Regions from separate parts of the Exiguobacterium sp. SH3S1 genome, predicted to be linked through region 2. Evidence: a T-box and tRNA genes for the amino acid it is inferred to sense, from the RefSeq annotation. Region 2 holds a T-box; the other holds one or more tRNA genes.
What was found. A T-box is a leader RNA that pairs with one kind of tRNA and senses whether it is charged. The one in region 2 lies ahead of trpS (tryptophan--tRNA ligase), so its partner is inferred to be a tRNA-Trp.
Positions count from the first base shown of each region.

Region 1 (4,710 bases), on a different contig from region 2:
GTCGGAGGCAAGACCGGCACGACCAACTCGCATAAGGACATGTGGTATGTCGGCTTGACCGATCAGACGATCACGGCAATCTGGCTCGGTGCCGACACGCCGCGTCCGTTCCCGGAGCTTGCCAACCGGGCGTACCCGGCTATCGTTTGGACAGAGGCGCATCGCTAAAAAACAAGGCTAGAGGATGAGTCCTCTAGCCTTGTTTCGTCTGTCTGTATGTTTTCAGATGGACCAGCCACTCTTCTCCTGTCACAGTGTTCATAAGATGATATCCCCGACCGAGTTAAACAGCCTGAGGAGCGCCCAAACGAGCCCGCTTAACAGAATCGCCCACATCATCGCTTGAATCAACAAGAGCCCGATTGCTCGAAGTGTCGACATCAACTGGCTGACTTGCCAAATGTAGTAGAATAAATAGACGACAAACGTGCCAAGCAAGACCGCAATCGCTGCCGGCAGTGAAGTCAAAAACAAAAAACTGACACCTGAACCGACCAAGAAAATTGTCGCTCCTGGCTTTAAGCGATGGAGCGAGCTCCCGTTCGTCTCACGCGCAAAAAATGCGAAACCGAGTTGGTTAAACGTATCGGCGACGAGTTTAAAGGCGCTAAACAGCATGAAGTATATCGTGAAGAACATGACGAGCACGAGGATCTTCGTCTCTTGGACAGACAACAGCGCGATGATTTCACTATACACCCCGACACGCGTCAGCCATTGAATGGCGTATTCAGATGTGGCGATAGCGAGTGACATCGAAAAAAGAATGATCCCAATCAACGGGGCGTAGCTTAACAAGTACACATTTGTTTTCATATCGGCTCTCATTTCACAAGAATTTCTCATATTCAGTGCAAATCTATTATCAAGTATATTATAATATTCGTAGTCACGGAGAACAAAAGGGGGATTTTTAAATGGGATTATTACTAATGGTCGGAATCAGCGTCGCCTTCCTTGCGGCGATCTTAACAGCAGGATACAACAGAAAACCTGAAGGTAATCAATAAGAGCCGCGATTCTCACGAATCGGGCTCTTTTTTCTTACTTTAATCCCGCATAACCTTGTTGGCGTAGCGCCTCATAGACGATGATGGCCGCCGTGTTCGAGACGTTGAGCGAACGGACGAGGTTTGACTGGGGCAAGCGGATGCAGCGGTCAAGGTTGTCCTCGATCACTTCCATCGGCAAGCCTTTCGTCTCACGTCCGAAGACGAAGAAATAGTCCTTCTCGACGTCAGACACGTCAAGGTCACTCGGATACTGTTCGCCGTACTTTGTAATATAGAAAAACTCGCCGTCCGGATGTTGTGCCCATAGTTCGTCAAGCGAGTCATGGTAACGGACGTCAACGAACTGCCAATAGTCGAGGCCGGCCCGTTTTAACATTTTGTCATCCGTCGAGAAGCCGAGCGGACGAATCAGATGGAGCACCGAGTTCGTTGCCGCACACGTCCGCGAGACGTTGCCCGTATTTGCCGGGATTTCCGGTTGAAACATTACTACATGGTTAGCCATAATCTATTCCTCACTTCACTTGTTCGATATCGAGTAATCGTTGTTTTTGATCGAGCCCGCCCGCAAAACCCGTGAGCTGTCCGCTGCTGCCGACGACACGATGGCATGGGAAGATGACAGGCAGCGGATTACGGTTCAACGCCTGGCCGACAGCACGGACTGCTTTCGGACGTCCGATCTGCTCCGCGATTTGTTTATACGTCCGCGTCTCACCAGACGGGATCGTCAACAGCGCATCCCACACTTCTTGTTGGAAAACCGTCCCGTTCATGTCAATCCAGGCGCGGTCAATTGCTTGGAGTCCTTCCCGTTCGACCCGTTCGATCATGTCGACGAGCCACATCGGTGCGCTCCCATCTGCCTGTTCTGTTTCCGCAAAATCTAACGCAATTAATTTCCCCTGCTCATTTAATTCGTATGATAACGTTCCCCATTTAGATGACACGGTCTTCACGTTCCCACTCCTCTCGGAATATACGAATCTCTTCTTTAACCAGTTCTGATTGCTCTACGCGTTCGATCTCTTGATAGATTGCTTCGGCATCAGTACCGAGAATCGCACCGATCGCCCAGACAGCCGTCGCCCGCATGTCTTCACGCTCATCGGTTTGAATGAATGTTTCGAGCACCGAGACGGCTGACGGTTCACGATAATGCGCGAGCGCTAAGATCGCGTTACGTTGAATAGGCTTCTTACCGCGCCACGAGCCGGACAAGTGACCAAACTTCGCCTTGAACTCGCGGTTACTCAAGCTGAGCAGCGGTTCGAGCAACGGTTTGACGACTTCTGCCTCCGGCAACAGCTCTTCATGATGGCGCCAATCTTTCTTACGGTTATATGGACAGACTTGTTGGCACGTATCACAGCCGTAAAGGCGTCCGCCAAGCTTCGAGCGGAACTCTCTCGGCATGAGCGTCTTCATCTGGGTCAAGTAAGCGATGCACCGTTTGGCGTCAAGCACACCCGGTTCGACGAGCGCCGTCGTCGGACAGGCGGTCATGCACTTATCACAGTCCCCGCACCCGTCCTCGATTGCTGTATCGGGCGGCAGATATGTGTCTAAAATCATCTCGCCCAAGTACAGGTAAGATCCCTTCTCCGGCGAAATGATCGAGCAATTTTTTCCACTAAACCCGATTCCGGCCCGTTCGGCCACAGCCCGGTCAACGAGTTCACCCGTGTCGACCATCGAGCGCGTTTTGACGCCGGGAACGAGTTCTTCGATATACACTTGAAGCTGTTCAAGCCGTGAGCCGACGGCGCGATGATAGTCAAGCCCCCACGAGGCACGCGCGAACAACCCACGCCGTTCACCTACCACGCTTCGGGGCGCATCTTTCAATTTGCTCGGGTAGGCAACCGCAATCGCAATGATCGACTGGGCGTCCTCTAACAATAGTTCAGGCGTCGTCCGCTTATCAAGATCCGGTTCTTCAAATCCTGAAGCGAAGTCTTTCTCTTGTTGTTTGATGAGCCGTTGTTTCATGACGATGAACGGATCGGCCGTCGTCACTTTCAACTCATCGATCCCGATTGACGCAGCGTACTCGACAATCTGTTGTTTTAGTATCTCAGGAGTCATCCCATTCATCACCTCACTCTTCTTATTTTCGCATACAAAAAATCTCCCCGCCACTAAGGGCAGAGAGATATGAAGCGGGTGAAGAGAATCGAACTCTCGTCATCAGCTTGGAAGGCTGAGGTTTTACCATTAAACTACACCCGCAGAGAGTACCGGTGGTCGGAGTCGAACCGACACTCCAGAGGAACACGATTTTGAGTCGTGCGCGTCTACCAATTCCGCCACACCGGCATATTATGTTGGAGGCGCCAGTCGGAATCGAACCGACGATAGAGGAGTTGCAGTCCTCTGCCTTACCACTTGGCTATGGCGCCAAAGAGATTAAATGGAGCGGAAGACGGGATTCGAACCCGCGACCCCGACCTTGGCAAGGTCGTATTCTACCACTGAACTACTTCCGCAAAATGGCTGGGCTGGAAGGGATCGAACCTACGCATGTCGGAATCAAAATCCGATGCCTTACCACTTGGCTACAGCCCAACAAAATGGGGCGACTGAAGGGAATTGAACCCTCGAATGCCGGAATCACAATCCGGTGCGTTAACCACTTCGCCACAATCGCCATAATAAACAGGGGCAGCAGGAATCGAACCCGCGCTGACGGTTTTGGAGACCGTAGTTCTACCGCTAAACTATGCCCCTAAAGTGGTGGGGGGGGGCGGATTCGAACCGCCGAACCCGAGGGAGCGGATTTACAGTCCGCCGCGTTTAGCCACTTCGCTACCCCCCCACATGGTGGCTTTGGACGGAATCGAACCGCCGACACAAGGATTTTCAGTCCTTTGCTCTACCAACTGAGCTACAAAGCCATGTATGTAGTAATTTAGTTAAATAAAAAAATGGCGGTCCTGACGGGATTCGAACCCGCGATCTTCTGCGTGACAGGCAGACATGTTAACCGCTACACCACAGGACCAAAGCTAATTGCGGGGGCTGGATTTGAACCAACGACCTTTGGGTTATGAGCCCAACGAGCTACCAGACTGCTCCACCCCGCGACGATATAAAAATTAAATGGTGACCCGTACGGGAATCGAACCCGTGTTACCGCCGTGAAAGGGCGGTGTCTTAACCGCTTGACCAACGGGCCATAATTAGTATGGATAAACTGGCGGAGAGCAAGGGATTCGAACCCTTGAGACGGTTGTGCCGCCTACACGAATTCCAATCGTGCTCCTTCGGCCACTCGGACAGCTCTCCAAAGAAGAGAAAAAGTGGCTCCGCAAGTAGGATTTGAACCTACGACCTACCGGTTAACAGCCGGTTGCTCTACCACTGAGCTATTGCGGAACGATCTTGCCTGGCAACGTCCTATCCTCACAGGGGGAGACCCCCAACTACTTTCGGCGCTGAAGCGCTTAACTTCCGTGTTCGGCATGGGAACGGGTGTGGCCGCTTCGCTGTCGCCACCAGACAAGTATTATATTAACATCATTTAACAGTGACGTCAATATGTTTTTAAGAGATTGAACTCTCAAAACTGAAGATTCATCAATACAAACCATTTCTAGATCAAAGCCTCGACCGATTAGTATCATTCAGCTCCACACGTCGCCGTGCTTCCACCCATGACCTATCTACCTCATCGTCTCTGAGGGGTCTTTCTTGA
Region 1 is NZ_SJUW01000022.1:11,178-15,887, forward strand. Features, by position in the region: gene EVJ26_RS13950 (transglycosylase domain-containing protein) at 1-168, shown strand, start outside; gene EVJ26_RS13955 (DUF5366 family protein) at 259-816, opposite strand; gene trmL (tRNA (uridine(34)/cytosine(34)/5-carboxymethylaminomethyluridine(34)-2'-O)-methyltransferase TrmL) at 1,045-1,518, opposite strand; gene EVJ26_RS13965 (methylated-DNA--[protein]-cysteine S-methyltransferase) at 1,529-1,963, opposite strand; gene queG (tRNA epoxyqueuosine(34) reductase QueG) at 1,953-3,101, opposite strand; tRNA gene EVJ26_RS13975 (tRNA-Gly) at 3,175-3,245, opposite strand; tRNA gene EVJ26_RS13980 (tRNA-Leu) at 3,252-3,332, opposite strand; tRNA gene EVJ26_RS13985 (tRNA-Cys) at 3,342-3,415, opposite strand; tRNA gene EVJ26_RS13990 (tRNA-Gly) at 3,428-3,502, opposite strand; tRNA gene EVJ26_RS13995 (tRNA-Gln) at 3,507-3,581, opposite strand; tRNA gene EVJ26_RS14000 (tRNA-His) at 3,588-3,663, opposite strand; tRNA gene EVJ26_RS14005 (tRNA-Trp) at 3,673-3,743, opposite strand; tRNA gene EVJ26_RS14010 (tRNA-Tyr) at 3,748-3,831, opposite strand; tRNA gene EVJ26_RS14015 (tRNA-Phe) at 3,835-3,910, opposite strand; tRNA gene EVJ26_RS14020 (tRNA-Asp) at 3,942-4,017, opposite strand; tRNA gene EVJ26_RS14025 (tRNA-Met) at 4,026-4,099, opposite strand; tRNA gene EVJ26_RS14030 (tRNA-Glu) at 4,117-4,191, opposite strand; tRNA gene EVJ26_RS14035 (tRNA-Ser) at 4,211-4,301, opposite strand; tRNA gene EVJ26_RS14040 (tRNA-Asn) at 4,317-4,391, opposite strand; rRNA gene rrf (5S ribosomal RNA) at 4,400-4,515, opposite strand; partial or broken rRNA gene EVJ26_RS14050 (23S ribosomal RNA) at 4,610-4,710, opposite strand, start outside.
Region 1: it has a tRNA-Trp gene. The T-box ahead of trpS (tryptophan--tRNA ligase) is inferred to sense a tRNA for this amino acid. The anticodon was not compared.

Region 2 (5,132 bases):
CATTCCCGGTTAATCCTTTCGCTTTCGCGAGCGTGACATAGTCTTGTCCGGTCACTTCTAGCATCTCGGTCCGTACGAAACGGGCGATCGACGCGGTGACCCCGAGCGACAACGAGATGGTCGGAAGGATCGTATGTGCCGGCGAGTCCCAGAACGCGACAGGCAATACGCCCCATTTTACCCCAACGTAGTATTGAAGCAGGGCCGCAAAGACGAACGACGGGACAGAGATCCCGATTACCGACACGAACATTGAACCATAATCGATGTACGTGTTATGGCGAATCGCTGCAACGATCCCGAGCAATAGTCCTGTCAGCGTACCAAGCACTAATGCCTGAATACCTAACTGGGCCGATGGTCCGATTCGTTCCATGATCAACTCCGTCACTGGCCGGTTGGCCGTACGGAACGATACGCCGAGGTCGCCTTGGACAAGGTTCCCTAAGTAAGTCGCGTAACGAACTGGAAGCGGATCATTGAGTCCGTAACGATCGTTCAAGATCTGAATTTGCGTGTCCGTCAATTTTTCCTGGTTCTGATACGGCGAACCTGGAAGCAGGTCCATCAGGAAAAATGTGAACGTCGCAATCAAGAAGAACGTGATGAGGCCGTAAACCAGCCGCTGAAGAATATAACGTCCCATAATAAAAACCCCCTGTTTTTCTAATTGTGTCTATGCTTGCACCAACAGCGTCACTATGACATATTTCCCTTTTCTTGAATTCACAAAATGAAAGGAATTTTCTGAAAGAATAGGTCAAACGTCATCTCAAGGCTCTTAGCACAGCATATGAAAATCAAAAAACTCTCAGTTTCTGAAGTATTCTGAATTTTCACTGTTACTCCATTATACTTTACCAACAAAACATTTGAATAGTATTTTCTCTCAATTCGCTTTTTTTTTTTAGAAAAGTGGGGACATGCTTGCGCATGTCCCCTCGCCTATTTAGTTGATATCAACGTATTTGTACTGGTAATCAGCACCGAAAAGTTGACGGTTGAAGTTCTCGATGTTCGGACGGATCAAGTAAGCGACACCGGCCTGATAGATCGGCATGATCGCTTGGTCTTGTTCGATCAAGAGCGTTTCCGCTTCTTTGAATTTGTCGTAACGGGCATCGATCTCTGTTTCAGCCGAAGCTTCATCAATCAACTTGTCATATGCTGCCGACTTGTACTTGATGTCATTTTGACCGTTGTCTGACGTGAAGATGCCAAGGTTTGTGAGCGGGTCTTGATAGTCAGGTCCCCAAAGGGCGAATGACATCTGGTAGTCCCCGTTCGCTTCGCGTTCGAGCTTGTTGTTGAACGGTTGTTGCGAGATGTTAACCGTCACGTTCGGCAAGTTCGATTCGATTTGGCCTTTCATATACTCTGAGATTTGTTTTGAAACTTCACTGTCGAATGAAAGCAATTCGATTGTGATCGCTTCGCCGCCAGTTGCTTCTTCCCAAAGCGTTGCTGCTTCATCAGTGTTCGTCTCGAAGTGTTGTACGCCTTCTGTGTAATCCGTTCCGTCTTCATACTTGATGAATTCTTTCGGGATGAACGAAGTCGTTGCAATCGAACCGTTGTTCAACAGTTGGTCGACAATACCGGCTGGGTCAACGGCACGAGCGATTGCTTTACGTGCGTTCACATCAGCGAATACTTCATCTTCATGATTGAACTTGAAGTAACCGACCGCTGAACGAAGTCCTGTGTTGTAGTCTTCGTCTTCTTGGAAAGCAGCGACTTGCTCAGACGCGAGGCCTGCGTAATCAACATCGCCTGCTTCATACAAGTTGACGACCGTTGACGTATCTTTGACGACGCGAACGTCGACTTTGTTGAGGGCGACGTTGTCAGCATCCCAGTACGCATCGTTTTTCGTCAAGACATAACCTTGTTCACGGTCCCACTCTGACCATACGAACGGACCGTTGTAGAGAAGGTTCTCTGTGTTTGTTGCGAAGTCCGCTCCTTGCTCAGTTGCGAATGCTTCATTGATCGGTGTGAACGTACCGAACGATGTGAGTGAGACGAACGATGGGTCCGGACGCTCGAGTGTAACTTCTAGCGTTTTCTCATCGATTGCTTTCACGCCGAGTTCTTCTTTAGGAAGGTCACCCGTGTTGATGGCTTCGGCATTTTTTACCGTGTTCATGATATACGCATACTGTGAACCAGTTTCTGGGTCCACGGCACGTTGCCAAGCGTAAACGAAGTCGTTCGCTGTAACCGGCTCACCATTCGACCATTCGGCGTCACGAAGCGTGAACGTGTAGACGGTCTCGTCTTCGTTCAATTCCGGTTCTCCTTCGGCGATGGCTGGAACGGCTTGCCCTTCTTGATCAAGACGGTAAAGGCCTTCCATTGTGTTGGCGATCAAGTTGAACGCGACTGCGTCCGTTGCGAGCGCCGGGTCGGCTGTAGTAATGTCAGACGTGTCCGTCAAACGAAGTACTTTCTCTCCGTTCGAAGACGAACCGCCGTCAGAGTCTCCGCCAGTCGAGCAAGCGGCGAGCACTGAACCGAGCGCTAAGATGAGTGTCATCATTAGCAAAATCGATTTTTTCTTCATTGCGATGTCCCCTTTCTAATCTCGTGAAGCTTAGCATTCCGTCGGACTAACATCTTACTCTTTTTCTTTAATTTTCTGAATATTACATAAAGTATCCGACGAAAGAACGTTAGGGCTATTGTAAAAAATTTTTAATCAAACTGTCAACTGTGGAATAAACCGCTATCATCTTAAAAACTTCCTTCTCGCCATAATAGCGGGACTACGCGTATCATAGAACCATAAGCAAACGTGACAATTTGACGTCGTCACGTTGAAAGGAGTTTGTCACATTGAAAAATTTTAGAAGTATATTAATCGTTTGGGGAATTGTCACAATTGCCTATACGGTTTGGTCGTACGTATCGTATTACCGCGCGGAATCGTTCGCGTTTCATTTGAGCGGTGGCTTGTTCGTCGCCGGCATGATCGCCTTCGCGTTCGGGATGTTCTCACAGATGAGCGCTTCAGGATTGTTCGACGGGATTATGTATGGGTTTAGGCGGAACCGCCGCGCCAAACTAAAGGAAATTGATTCCGATTATGAGGAAGACGAAAAAGACGACGACGAGATGAAAGAAGAACGTTCCGTCCGTAAACAGTCGGCTTGGCGTTGGGTATACGTCGGGATTGGCAGTGTGATCCTGTCATACGTCATCACCCTCGTTTGACCTTTTTGTTTTTCCGCCAATATGCTAAACTAAATGCAGAATATAAGAAACACGAGGAAGAAGACAAGTACCTCGAACCCCCTCTCCCCCAGAGAGTCTACGTTGCTGCGAGTAGACGGAGAGCGTTCAAGCGAATGGACTTCAGAGTGGCTCACCTGAATGGTAGTACGGTGAGACGGTTACGCCCGTTAACGCGATCAAGTGGCATGACTTCATGCAAATTTGGGTGGCACCGCGGTTATTCGTCCCGATTTTTCGGGCGGAGAACTGCGGTTTTTTATATTTTATGGAGGTGTAGGCATGGCAACGATATTTTCAGGCATTAAACCGACCGGCGTCGTGACGCTCGGTAACTACTTAGGGGCGATGAAACAATTCGTCGATCTTCAAGAAGAACATGACGCGTACTATTGTATCGTCGATCTTCACTCGATCACGGTCCAACTCGACCGCGTCGAACTGATGGACAACACCCGCAAGCTGGCGGCGCTCTATCTCGCTTGTGGACTTGATCCTGAGAAGGCAACGATCTTCGTCCAGTCAGAAGTAAAAGCGCACGCTCAACTCGGATGGATGTTGACGTGTATCGCCGGGATGGGCGAACTCGGTCGGATGACGCAGTACAAAGACAAATCGCAAGGCAGCGATAACGTCGGTGCCGGGCTGTTCATCTATCCGACACTCATGGCGGCGGACATTCTACTTTACGGGACAGAGCTCGTGCCGGTCGGTGACGATCAAAAACAACATATCGAACTGACGCGCGACTTGGCCGAACGGTTCAACAAACGCTATTATGAGACGTTCAAGATTCCTGAGCCGCTCATTCAAAAAGAAGGGGCTCGGATCATGAGTTTGACGAACCCCGAGAAGAAGATGTCGAAGTCGGACGCGAACGTCAAAGGCTTCATCTCGATGCTTGACGAACCGAACGTCATCCGTAAAAAAATCAAGAGCGCCGTCACGGACTCGAGCGGCGTCATCAGCTTCGACCGGGAGAATAAGCCGGGCATCTCGAACTTGCTCGAGATTTACTCGTTATCGACGGGTACTTCGATAACAGATCTCGTGACTCAATACGAAGACTCGAACTACGGAACGTTCAAGCAAGACGTCGCCGAAGCGGTCGTCGCCATGCTCGAACCGATTCAAGCGCGCTATCACGAACTCGTCGACTCGTCAGAGCTCGATGCGATCCTTGACTCGGGACGCGAGAAAGCCGAAGCGGTCGCGAACAAAAACCTCGCCAAGATCGAGAAAGCGATGGGCTTAAGCCGGAAACGTGCCAAAGTGAAAAAATAAGACAGAGCCGCCCAACGCATGCGTTGGGCGGCTTCTTTATGGAAGAACACAAAAAAAAGAAAGAAACAGGCGTCCCTGTCTCTTTCTGGTGAATGTTGCTTATTGCTCTTTGCCTTCGATGAATGCCCACTTGTACGAGTAGTCAGCGCCGAATCCGTGTTCAACGATTCCTTTAACGTATGGCTTCGTGAGACGAGCTGATCCGCGTTGGTAAACTGGCGAGATCGCGTTCTCTTCAAGAACGATTTTCTCTGCATCTTGAAGTTCTTTCCAACGTGCTTCAGCATCTGTGTTCGATTTCGCAGATTCGATGAGTGCGTCGAATTCATCGTTCGACCACTTACCACGGTTGTATGGTCCGTCAGTAACGAAGAGGTCAACGAACGTCATTGGATCCTGGTAGTCAGGTCCCCAGCCTGCGAATGTAAGCTCAAAGTCACCTTTGTTCTCGAGGTCAAGTTTGTTGTTGAACGGTTGTTGCTTGATCGTAAGCGTCATGCCTGGAAGGTTCTTCTCAAGTTCACCTTTGATGAACTCACCGATTTGCTTCGCAGACTCTGAGTCGTAGTTGAGGAGTTCGATTTCGACAGAATCTGTCCCGAGCTCTTCAAGCC
Region 2 is NZ_SJUW01000001.1:340,733-345,864, forward strand. Features, by position in the region: gene opp3b (oligopeptide ABC transporter permease) at 1-646, opposite strand, end outside; gene EVJ26_RS01765 (peptide ABC transporter substrate-binding protein) at 950-2,566, opposite strand; gene EVJ26_RS01770 (DUF3899 domain-containing protein) at 2,839-3,216, shown strand; T-box leader at 3,262-3,469, shown strand; gene trpS (tryptophan--tRNA ligase) at 3,517-4,518, shown strand; gene EVJ26_RS01780 (peptide ABC transporter substrate-binding protein) at 4,618-5,132, opposite strand, start outside.